2 regions of the Bacillus sp. JJ1503 genome follow, and region 2 is predicted to be linked to the other one. Evidence: riboswitches for the same ligand, from Rfam matches in the RefSeq annotation. Region 2 holds a riboswitch; the other holds the start of a gene.

Region 1 (5,830 bases), on a different contig from region 2:
CCTTAATACTGAAGATATAAACATGCATACAAGTGATGCTGATATTCCGTGCCCCATCATGTCAAGCTGTATGGCAGCAAAACGATGATCATTTATTCTATGCCAATAGTACATATCACCTGCTAATTTATACGCGGGTAAGTAGGAAGCCTTTAATAAAAGGTTATCCTTATAAACCGGCTCGCTTAACAAGCCTGTCTGGACATGCATGGATAATTCTAACTCATTTCGGATCTTTTCTTCTTGCTCAATATGCCAGTCCTTCTCGTATTTCAGTCTCAATGCCACTCGAATTCTTGCCAGTAGCTCGGTCTTATTTATCGGTTTCGTCACATAGTCAATGCCTCCAGCATCAAGTGCCTCAACTACCTTATTAGAATCTTCAAGAGCGGTTACAAATATAACAGGAATATCCTTTAAATGAGGAATTTGCTGGAGTTGTTTACATGCTTCAATTCCGTCCATTTCAGGCATCATGATATCCATTAGGATAATGTCTATCTGTTTTCCTATATCTAGTGGCTGTTCCTTTAGCAAAAAAGTGAATAAATCCTGTGCTGAAGTAAATGATAAGTAATCATCATAGCCTGCACGCTTAAGAATGTTTTCGATAACAAACAAGTTCGCCTGGTTGTCGTCCACAATAAGAATCCCCATATAGTCTGCTCCCTTATTTCTTATTGATTTAATCCTATTATATTTTAAAAATGGGTAAAGTTGTTAATGATAAACCTTTTTAATAAAAAAACATTCGGAAGTGTCTAGAAGGGCCAAAATGATAATAGGTATTTAGAACTAACTTGTCCACTACTAGTAAACAAATGTCCTTATAGAGAGGAAAAACTCTTGATTATTTTCTGAATAGGAGTAAAATTAGGGATATATTTTTTACAGGTTAGGAGATGTCAGGATGAAAGTCGTAAAGTTTGGCGGATCTTCTTTAGCATCCGGAAAACAACTAGAAAAGGTCTTCCAGATTGTTGTTTCTGATCCCGCTAGGAAGGTAGTTGTCGTGTCTGCACCGGGTAAGAGATTTGGAGAGGACGAAAAGGTAACAGATCTCTTGATTGAATGTGGAGAGCTCTGTTTGCAAAATAAAGATCCAAAGAAAAAGTTCGATGCTGTTATCGAAAGATATGCTTTAATTGCAGAGGAATTAGATTTATCAGATGAAATTATTCATATTATTCAACAGGATTTACTTGAAAGGGTAAATTCAGATAAAAGCAACCGAGAGAGATTCATGGATTTACTGAAGGCGAGCGGCGAAGACAACAATGCTAAGCTGGTTGCGGCTTATTTCCGTAAACAGGGTGTGGAGGCTCACTATGTAAGCCCGAAGGAAGCTGGGCTTTTGGTGAGTGCAGAACCAGGTCATGCCCAGGTTTTGCCAGAGGCCTATGATCGTTTGTTTGAACTGCGTGAGCGTTCAGGCATCGTGATTTTCCCTGGGTTTTTTGGTTATAGCAAGGAAGGTGAGATTTTTACTTTTTCACGGAGCGGATCAGATATTACTGGCTCCATCCTAGCTAATGGAATTAAAGCAGACTTGTACGAAAACTTTACAGATGTGGATGCTGTATATTCAGTTAATCCTTTTATCGTAGAAAGACCGAAGGAGATCAAGGAATTAACTTATAGAGAAATGCGTGAGCTTTCCTATGCGGGATTCAGTGTTTTACATGATGAGGCACTTGTTCCGGCATTCCGAGCGGGGATACCTGTACATATAAAGAATACGAATAATCCATCGGCACCAGGCACTCGAATTGTTTATGAGCGGGACAATACAAATGGCCCGGTTATTGGGATTGCAAGTGACGAAGGCTTCTGCAGCATTTATGTTAGTAAATACTTAATGAACAGAGAAATTGGATTTGGCCGAAAGCTATTGGAGATATTAGAAAGCTATGGTCTTTCCTATGAGCATACACCTTCAGGAATCGATGATATTTCCATTATTTTAAGGGAAAATCAATTTGCTCCAGGTATGGAAGAGGAGATCATTGGTCGAATTAAGACAGAGCTAGATGCTGATGAAGTCGTGATTGAGCATAGTCTTGCGCTTATCATGGTTGTAGGTGAAGGAATGCGCCACAATATTGGTACAACAGCAAGAGCATCAAAGGCTTTGGCAAAAGCGGGGGTTAATATCGAAATGATTAACCAAGGCTCCTCTGAGGTGAGCATGATGTTTGGTGTGAAGGAAATCGATGAGAATCGAGCGGTCCGGGCACTTTATAACGAGTTTTTTGCAGCAGTTACAGTATGAATATAAAAAAGAGTTGGCACACGCCAACTCTTTTACTAAATGGCCTTTTCAAAATTTACACGTTTATTTAATGCATACATAATAGGCATTCCAACTGCCATTACGATGAATTCGCCAATAGCGGTTGTGAGCCATGTAAACATAAATGGCAAGCCAAAGGCAAGATGAAGCTCTAAGGCAATAAGGAACATGGTAAAGGTGAAAACAAGTGTGTTTACTACCATGCGTGCCCAAATATTTTTAATAAATCGGCAGCATGCAATCGTGATTAATAATGAAATCAGTGTTTGTCCGACACCGAAAATAAGATCGTACGCGACCATTGGTGAAAATAATAAATTCGTTAAAAATACACCTAATACCATTCCGAAAATATATTTCTTGTTAAAGACGATTAGATGATTAAACATTTCGGAAACACGAAACTGGATATTAGTAAATCCAAAAGGCTGGATCAGCATGGAGACAGCAATATATAAAGCTGCTAAAATGCCATTTCCGACAAGCGTTTTTACTTTCATATTAAATTCTCTCCTTAGTTTTTTATCGTGGGATGGTTACGAACCACGTGGGCGGGTACCCAAAGATAATATTTTAATAGGCAGATCAAATGCTGTCAATCTACAATTATTGTAAAAAGAGTTTGTGGTTTTCATACAGGAATGAACACTTTGTGAACTTTTTCCCAAAAAAGATTAAGATTCTGTAAAAATGCTTGACATTACAGCGCTAAAGTATTATTCTAAATTTATAGAAAATTCAATACAGGCGGATGACGGTTGTGGGAGAGAGCATTACGACAAGCCACCGAAGGAGCAAGTTCCAAAAAGACCCTTGGAACAAATCTCTCAGGTAGAGGAACCACAACGGGACGCATCTCTGGAGAGCTCGTAAAAACTAGACGACACCCAAGGGGACCCCATTATTAATTTGGGCTTAAACTCTCAGGTAAAAGGACAGAGAAGGGTAAACAATCTTACCCTTTTTCTGTCCTTTTTTTCGTGGATAAATTTAGGGATTGATTGTTAAAATGTTCACAATATATCCAAAGGAGAGAATGATTTGACCAAAGAATATGATGTAGTCATTATAGGTGGCGGTACAGGCGGATACGTTGCGGCTATTCGTGCCTCTCAATTAGGTTTAACAGCTGCGGTTGTTGAAAAAGGAAAGCTTGGAGGAACATGTCTACATGCAGGTTGTATTCCGAGTAAGGCATTACTTCGAAGCGCGGAGGTTTATGCAACGACAAAAAATGCAGAAGCATATGGTGTTATAGCCCCTGAAGTTGGACTTGATTTTTCCAAGGTACAGGCAAGAAAAGCTGAGATTACTGATCGCCTGTTTAAAGGTGTGCAGCACTTAATGAAAAAAGGAAAAATTGATGTCTATGAAGGAAAAGGCAGAATCCTAGAGTCTAGAAACATATTGGTAGATTTGAATAATGGGGAAGAGGAAATCATTCTTGCTCCTAAAAATATAGTAATTGCAACTGGATCACGTCCACGGACACTTCCAGGACTAGAAGCCGATGGAAAGTATGTCATGACATCGGATGAAGCGCTTCAAATGGAAGAACTGCCAAAGTCGATTATTATTGTTGGCGGCGGTGTGATTGGGATTGAATGGGCTTCTATGCTCGTTGATTTCGGATTGGAAGTAACAGTGATTGAATTTGCTGATCGAATTATTCCGACAGAGGATGTAGATATATCTAAGGAAGTACAGCGTTTAATGAAGAAAAAAGGGGTTAAGATTGTTACAGGTGCTAAGGTGCTTCCTCAGTCCCTGGAAAAAGGCGATGGTGTAACAATTAAAGCAGAGCATCGGGGCGAAGAGAAAACCTTTTCTGCAGACAAACTTCTCGTCTCTGTAGGCCGACTACCTAATATCGAGTCGATAAGTCTTGAGAACACGACCATTAACGTTGAGCGCGGGTTTATCGTTACAAACGAATACTATCAAACAGATGAGTCTAATATTTACGCAATTGGAGATGTCATTGGAGGATTGCAGCTGGCACATGTAGCTTCACATGAAGGAATGATCGCGATAGAACATATTGCAGGTAAAAATCCAACGCCGCTGGATCCAACACTAGTATCAAAATGTATATATAGCAGTCCTGAGGTTGCGAGTGTAGGGCTAACAGAGGAAGAAGCAAAGCTGCAAGGTTACGAGGTGAAAACAGGGAAATTCTCATTCCGTGCAATCGGAAAAGCCCTTGTTTACGGCGAATCAGATGGATTTGTGAAAATGGTTGTTGAAGAAGGATCGAAAAAGCTGCTCGGTGTCCATATGGTTGGCCCGCATGTGACAGATATGATTACAGAGGCAGGTCTTGCTCGCGTTCTTGAAGCTACATCAATGGACATTGCTAGAACGATTCATCCTCATCCAACGTTAGCAGAAGCAATCGGGGAGGCTGCATTAGCAGTAGATGGAAGAGCCATTCATGCTTAATTTTGAATTGAGGTGTTACAATGACAACGAGAGAAAAAGGAAATAGAGGCGTATTACTGATTTCGTGCCCAGAAAAGCCGGGGATTATTTCGATCATTTCCAATTTTTTATTAGAGCATCAAGCGAATATTGTTCACTTTGATCAGCATACAACCGACCCTCATGCAGGCAGATTTTTTATGCGGATTGAGTTTGATTTACAAAACTTTGACACATCTATTGAAGGATTGGAACAGGGTTTGCATGAAATTGCTCAAAATCATTCTATGGACTGGCAGCTTAGCAGTTCTAAGAAGAGAAAGAGGATGGCGATTTTTGTATCCAAAATGGATCATTGCCTTCTGGAGCTAATTTGGCGTTGGAAGTCAAAGGAATTGCCTGTTGACATCCCGCTAGTGATTAGCAATCATGCTCACTTAGCTGATGAGGTTGAAAGTTACGGGCTTCCTTTTTACCATATCCCGCTGACTCATGAAACGAAGCAGGAAGCTGAGCAGAAGACATTAGAGCTATTAGATGGGAAAGTAGACTTTATTGTACTGGCAAGATATATGCAAATTCTTTCGCCGAATTTTATATCGAAATATCCGAACCAAATTATCAACATCCATCATTCATTCCTTCCAGCCTTTGTTGGGGCCAACCCATATGTGAGGGCTTTTAACAGGGGAGTGAAATTGATCGGAGCAACCGCCCACTATGTAACAAATGATTTAGATGAAGGGCCAATTATTCAGCAGGATGTTCTGCGCGTAAACCACCGCTACTCGTCAGAGGATTTAAAAGTAGCTGGTCGCCATGTGGAAAGAACCGTTCTCGCGGAGGCAGTTGCTTGGCATGTAGAAGATCGTGTTCTTGTCCATGGGAATAAAACAATTGTGTTTGAGTAACAGCCTTTAGGGCTATGCATATTAATGGGGATACATTCTATGAAACATACAACATGAATAAAGGGAGATATTACAATGAGCAGAAAAAGAGTAACATTATCAAGTTTAATCAGAAAGAATAGAGAAGAACTTCTAAGAGACAGAGATCAGCTTGAGGAAATCGAAAAGCGTATTGATGATAAGCATATTATCACGAAAAAGAAAA
Region 2 (4,175 bases):
ACCTAGGTAAGAAGTAATCTACTCTAAAATAAATAACATTAATATTAATAATTGTAACTTTTTGTATGCGCTTACAAATGTATACCTGAGTTCCTAAAACTACTTCAATAATTCTCTACAAAAGATGACTTCTTCCTTTATTCTAGATGACTCTGTTGTTTGGATACCTGGTAAACATCTGGACCTTTGATCTTAGTCAAATATGGAAAAATTGTGCAATACTTTAATCGCGTTATTAGTTTAGTAAACAATTGTACCCACCTCGAAAAACAGGGAGTGAGAAATCTATGCATGAACAACAATTGGAGAGAGGTCTAAAGAACAGGCATGTCCAACTAATCGCCATTGGCGGGGCGATCGGAACTGGATTATTTCTTGGAGCAGGAAAATCTATTCATTTAACAGGGCCTTCAATTTTATTTGCTTATATGATTACAGGCATAGTTTGCTTTTTAATCATGCGCTCACTTGGAGAGCTGCTCTTAAGTAATCTGAAATATCATTCTTTTGTTGACTTTGTTCAAGATTATTTAGGGAATATGGCAGCATTTATCACCGGATGGACCTACTGGTTTTGCTGGATTTCAATTGCAATGGCTGACTTAACAGCAGTTGGTCTTTACTTTCAGTATTGGTTCCCTAGTGTACCACAGTGGATGCCAGCTTTAATTGCGCTTGTCGTGTTGCTCGTTATGAACCTGGCAACTGTAAAACTTTTTGGCGAATTGGAATTTTGGTTCGCATTAATTAAAATTATCGCGATTCTAGCACTAATTGTCGTTGGAATTTTTATGATTATTACTGGCTTTACCTCGAATGCAGGCACAGCTAGTCTCACGAATTTATGGAGTCACGGCGGAATGTTCCCGAATGGCTTAAATGGCTTTATTCTCTCATTCCAGATGGTCGTGTTTGCGTTTGTTGGTATTGAGCTTGTGGGACTGACAGCAGGTGAAACGAAAGATCCAGAAAAAGTAATCCCAAAAGCAATTAATAGTATTCCTATTCGGATTATTATTTTCTACATTGGTGCACTGATTGTTATTATGAGTGTATATCCGTGGAACTCGATCAACCCAATGGAAAGTCCGTTCGTTCAAGTTTTCGTAGGACTAGGTATCACAGCTGCTGCTGGTATCGTCAACTTTGTCGTTCTTACATCCGCAGCTTCTGCAGGTAATAGCGCCGTTTTTAGTACAAGCCGGATGCTATACTCTCTTGGAAAAGATAATAATGCACCTGTTCCATTTACAAAACTTGATTCCCGTAAAGTACCTTCCAATGCATTGATCTTTTCAACTGGCGTCATACTCATTTCTGTTGTTTTAAACTATGTAATGCCAGAGGGAGTATTTACACTGATTACAAGTGTTTCTACCGTATGTTTCATCTTCATTTGGGGAATTACGGTTATCAGCCATTTGAAATACCGTAAAACAAGGCCAGATTTAGCGAAAGTGAATAAATTTAAATTACCGCTTTATCCATTTTCCAATTACTTGATTCTTGCTTTCCTAGCGTTCGTTCTTGTAGTACTTGCACTAGCGGAAGATACTCGTGTTGCCTTGTTTGTAACTCCTGTTTGGTTTATTATTCTGGTTGTGATTTATAAGATTCGGCAAACAAAGGCAAATCATGAGAATAAAGGAAATGTAGCGTAAAATTTAGATGCAATGGATAAAATTCCGATTAGCATGGTGATCAACACTTTCTAAATTAATAAAGTTTTTCCAGAAAAATATTGACATATTATGATAAAACTCTTATTCTAATAATTACAAAAATTAAATATAGTACGGATGATAGTTGTGGGAGAGTGTAGTCGTCAATACCACCGAAGGAGCAAGTTCCAAAAATACCCTTGGAACTAATCTCTCAGGTAGAAGAACTACAACTGGACGTTACTCTGGAGAGCGCGTTTAATTAAACGCCACCAAAGGGGAAGACTCTTATAAAGAGTTAAACTCTCAGGTAAAAGGACAGAGAAGGGGGAGAGAGCGCATCAATACCCTTTTCTGTCCTTTTTTGTGTTCAAAAAATGACAGCAAAGCGTATTGTCTACCTGCCTTTGTCTTGGAAAAGAATAAATGTAGCTGAACAAACGATTTTTAAATTCCCAAAATTGCAAATTTATAATTTTTAAAACAGCTAGGGAAAGTCAGAATTGAAAATCAAGGAGGAATAGATATGAGTTTACGGGAAAATGATTCAACCATTTTTGAAGCGATCGAGAAGGAAAGTCACCGCCAGCATCATGCATTAGAGTTAATTGCATCAGAAAATTTTGTAAGCGATGATGTATTAGAAGCCATGGGGAGCGTATTGACTAATAAATATGCAGAAGGGTACCCAGGTAAGCGTTATTACGGTGGATGCGAAAATGTAGATGTTGTTGAAAATGTTGCTATTGAACGTTTAACTAAATTATTTGGCGCTAAATTTGCAAATGTCCAAGCTCACTCAGGTGCCCAAGCGAATACAGCTGTATTTTTTGCCTTGCTTCAGCCAGGCGATAAAATTATGGGAATGAATTTATCACACGGTGGGCATCTAACCCATGGAAGTCCGGTAAACATGTCAGGAAAATGGTTTGAGGTTGTGTCTTATGGAGTAAGAGAAGATAATCACCTGATCGATTATGATGAACTTGAAGCAATTGCTGAAAAAGAACAGCCAAAATTAATTATTGCTGGCGGAAGCGCATATACAAGAATAATTGATTTTGCCCGATTTAGAGAAATTGCCGATAAAGTTGGCGCAAAATTGATGGTTGATATGGCGCATATTGCAGGACTTGTTGCTGCAGGTCTACATCCTTCACCTATTCCGTTTGCAGATGTCGTGACTAGCACAACGCATAAAACATTAAGAGGTCCACGTGGCGGTATTATTTTGACGAATGATGAAGATATAATTAAAGCTATTAATAAAGCCGTGTTCCCTGGAATTCAAGGCGGCCCACAAATGCATATTATTGCTGCGAAGGCTGTTGCATTTAATGAAGCATCCCAGCAAAGTTTTAAAGAGTATGCTAAACAAGTCATCGAAAATGCAAAAACACTTGGTCAAGAGTTAGTGAAAGAAGGCGCAGCCCTCGTTTCTGGAGGAACCGATAATCATATCGTATTACTAGATGTTCGCCCTTGGGATTTAACAGGCAAAGAGGCGGAAAAGCTGCTTGAAGAAGCAGGCATCACCGTCAACAAAAACACGATTCCATATGATCCACAAAGTCCGTTCGTAACAAGCGGAATCCGCATGGGGACACCAGCGTTAACAACGCGGGGAATGAAAAAAGAAGAAATGGTGCAAATTGCGAAAGTTATCGCAGCTGTCTTGAAGAGCAAAGGGGATTCAGAGGTTTTAGAAAAGGCAAAGGAAACAACAAAAAGCATTTGTGCTGAGTTTCCGTTATTTCAACAACAGCCAGTTCTTGTATAAGAAAGACATTGTAAAGTGGGTGTCCAAAAGTAACTTTTGGCCACCCTTTTTTTGCATAAAAAACTTTAAATCCGACATTTTTGTAATAATTAAGTCACCACAACGAATTATCTAAAGGAACTATTTTCTTAAGTACATTCAAAATCCCACGAACCAATTAGTTCTTCCAATAGACATTGAAGACCTCATTCCCAAACCACATCTTGTCGAATTGTCGATTTAGCAGTTGGAAAAATGCACTCCTATTTGCTTGCATTTCTTCATCCTGATGATAATCGTCTTCCCAATCATCCATTAAAACTAGTTAATTAATTCAGAGTTTATTAAATTTTCTTCTCTATTTGGTCAGTTATAGCGTATAATACTTTTGATTTGATCGGAGAAAGGGTTGATAATTAATGGATAATATTGATAAGAATATCCTTCAACTATTAACAAATAACGGGCGAGTATCATATGTAGAGATTGGAAAACAATTAGGTTTATCACGAGTTGCTGTCAGAGAAAGAGTAAATAAATTAGTAGAAGACAAGGTTATCGAACAATTTACTGTAGTAATAAATAGCGAAAAGGTTGGAAAAAATGTTTCTGCTTTTTTTGAAATAGATTGTGAACCTAGTTCACTCGTTAAAGTAGCTGAAGCGTTAGCAGAAAACCCTAATGTTGCCAGCTGCTATCAAATGACAGGCCCCTCAACATTACATATGCATGTTTTGGTAGAAAATTTTAATTCT

Evidence for each region. Region 2 has a riboswitch for glycine ahead of glyA (serine hydroxymethyltransferase). Riboswitches for the same ligand answer to the same signal wherever they lie in the genome.
Region 1: linked by a shared signal. The riboswitch ahead of lpdA (dihydrolipoyl dehydrogenase) and the one ahead of glyA (serine hydroxymethyltransferase) in region 2 are both predicted to bind glycine.

Annotation. Positions count from the first base shown of each region.
Region 1 is NZ_JBALOZ010000192.1:37,085-42,914, forward strand. Features, by position in the region: gene V7149_RS15075 (PP2C family protein-serine/threonine phosphatase) at 1-657, opposite strand, end outside; gene V7149_RS15080 (aspartate kinase) at 911-2,272, shown strand; gene V7149_RS15085 (QueT transporter family protein) at 2,308-2,793, opposite strand; PreQ1 riboswitch class I at 2,802-2,846, opposite strand; glycine riboswitch at 3,045-3,146, shown strand; glycine riboswitch at 3,147-3,242, shown strand; gene lpdA (dihydrolipoyl dehydrogenase) at 3,335-4,735, shown strand; gene purU (formyltetrahydrofolate deformylase) at 4,756-5,625, shown strand; gene V7149_RS15100 (FbpB family small basic protein) at 5,701-5,830, shown strand, end outside.
Region 2 is NZ_JBALOZ010000499.1:125-4,299, forward strand. Features, by position in the region: gene V7149_RS25885 (amino acid permease) at 288-1,661, shown strand; glycine riboswitch at 1,800-1,901, shown strand; glycine riboswitch at 1,902-1,993, shown strand; gene glyA (serine hydroxymethyltransferase) at 2,188-3,441, shown strand; gene V7149_RS25895 (Lrp/AsnC family transcriptional regulator) at 3,840-4,175, shown strand, end outside.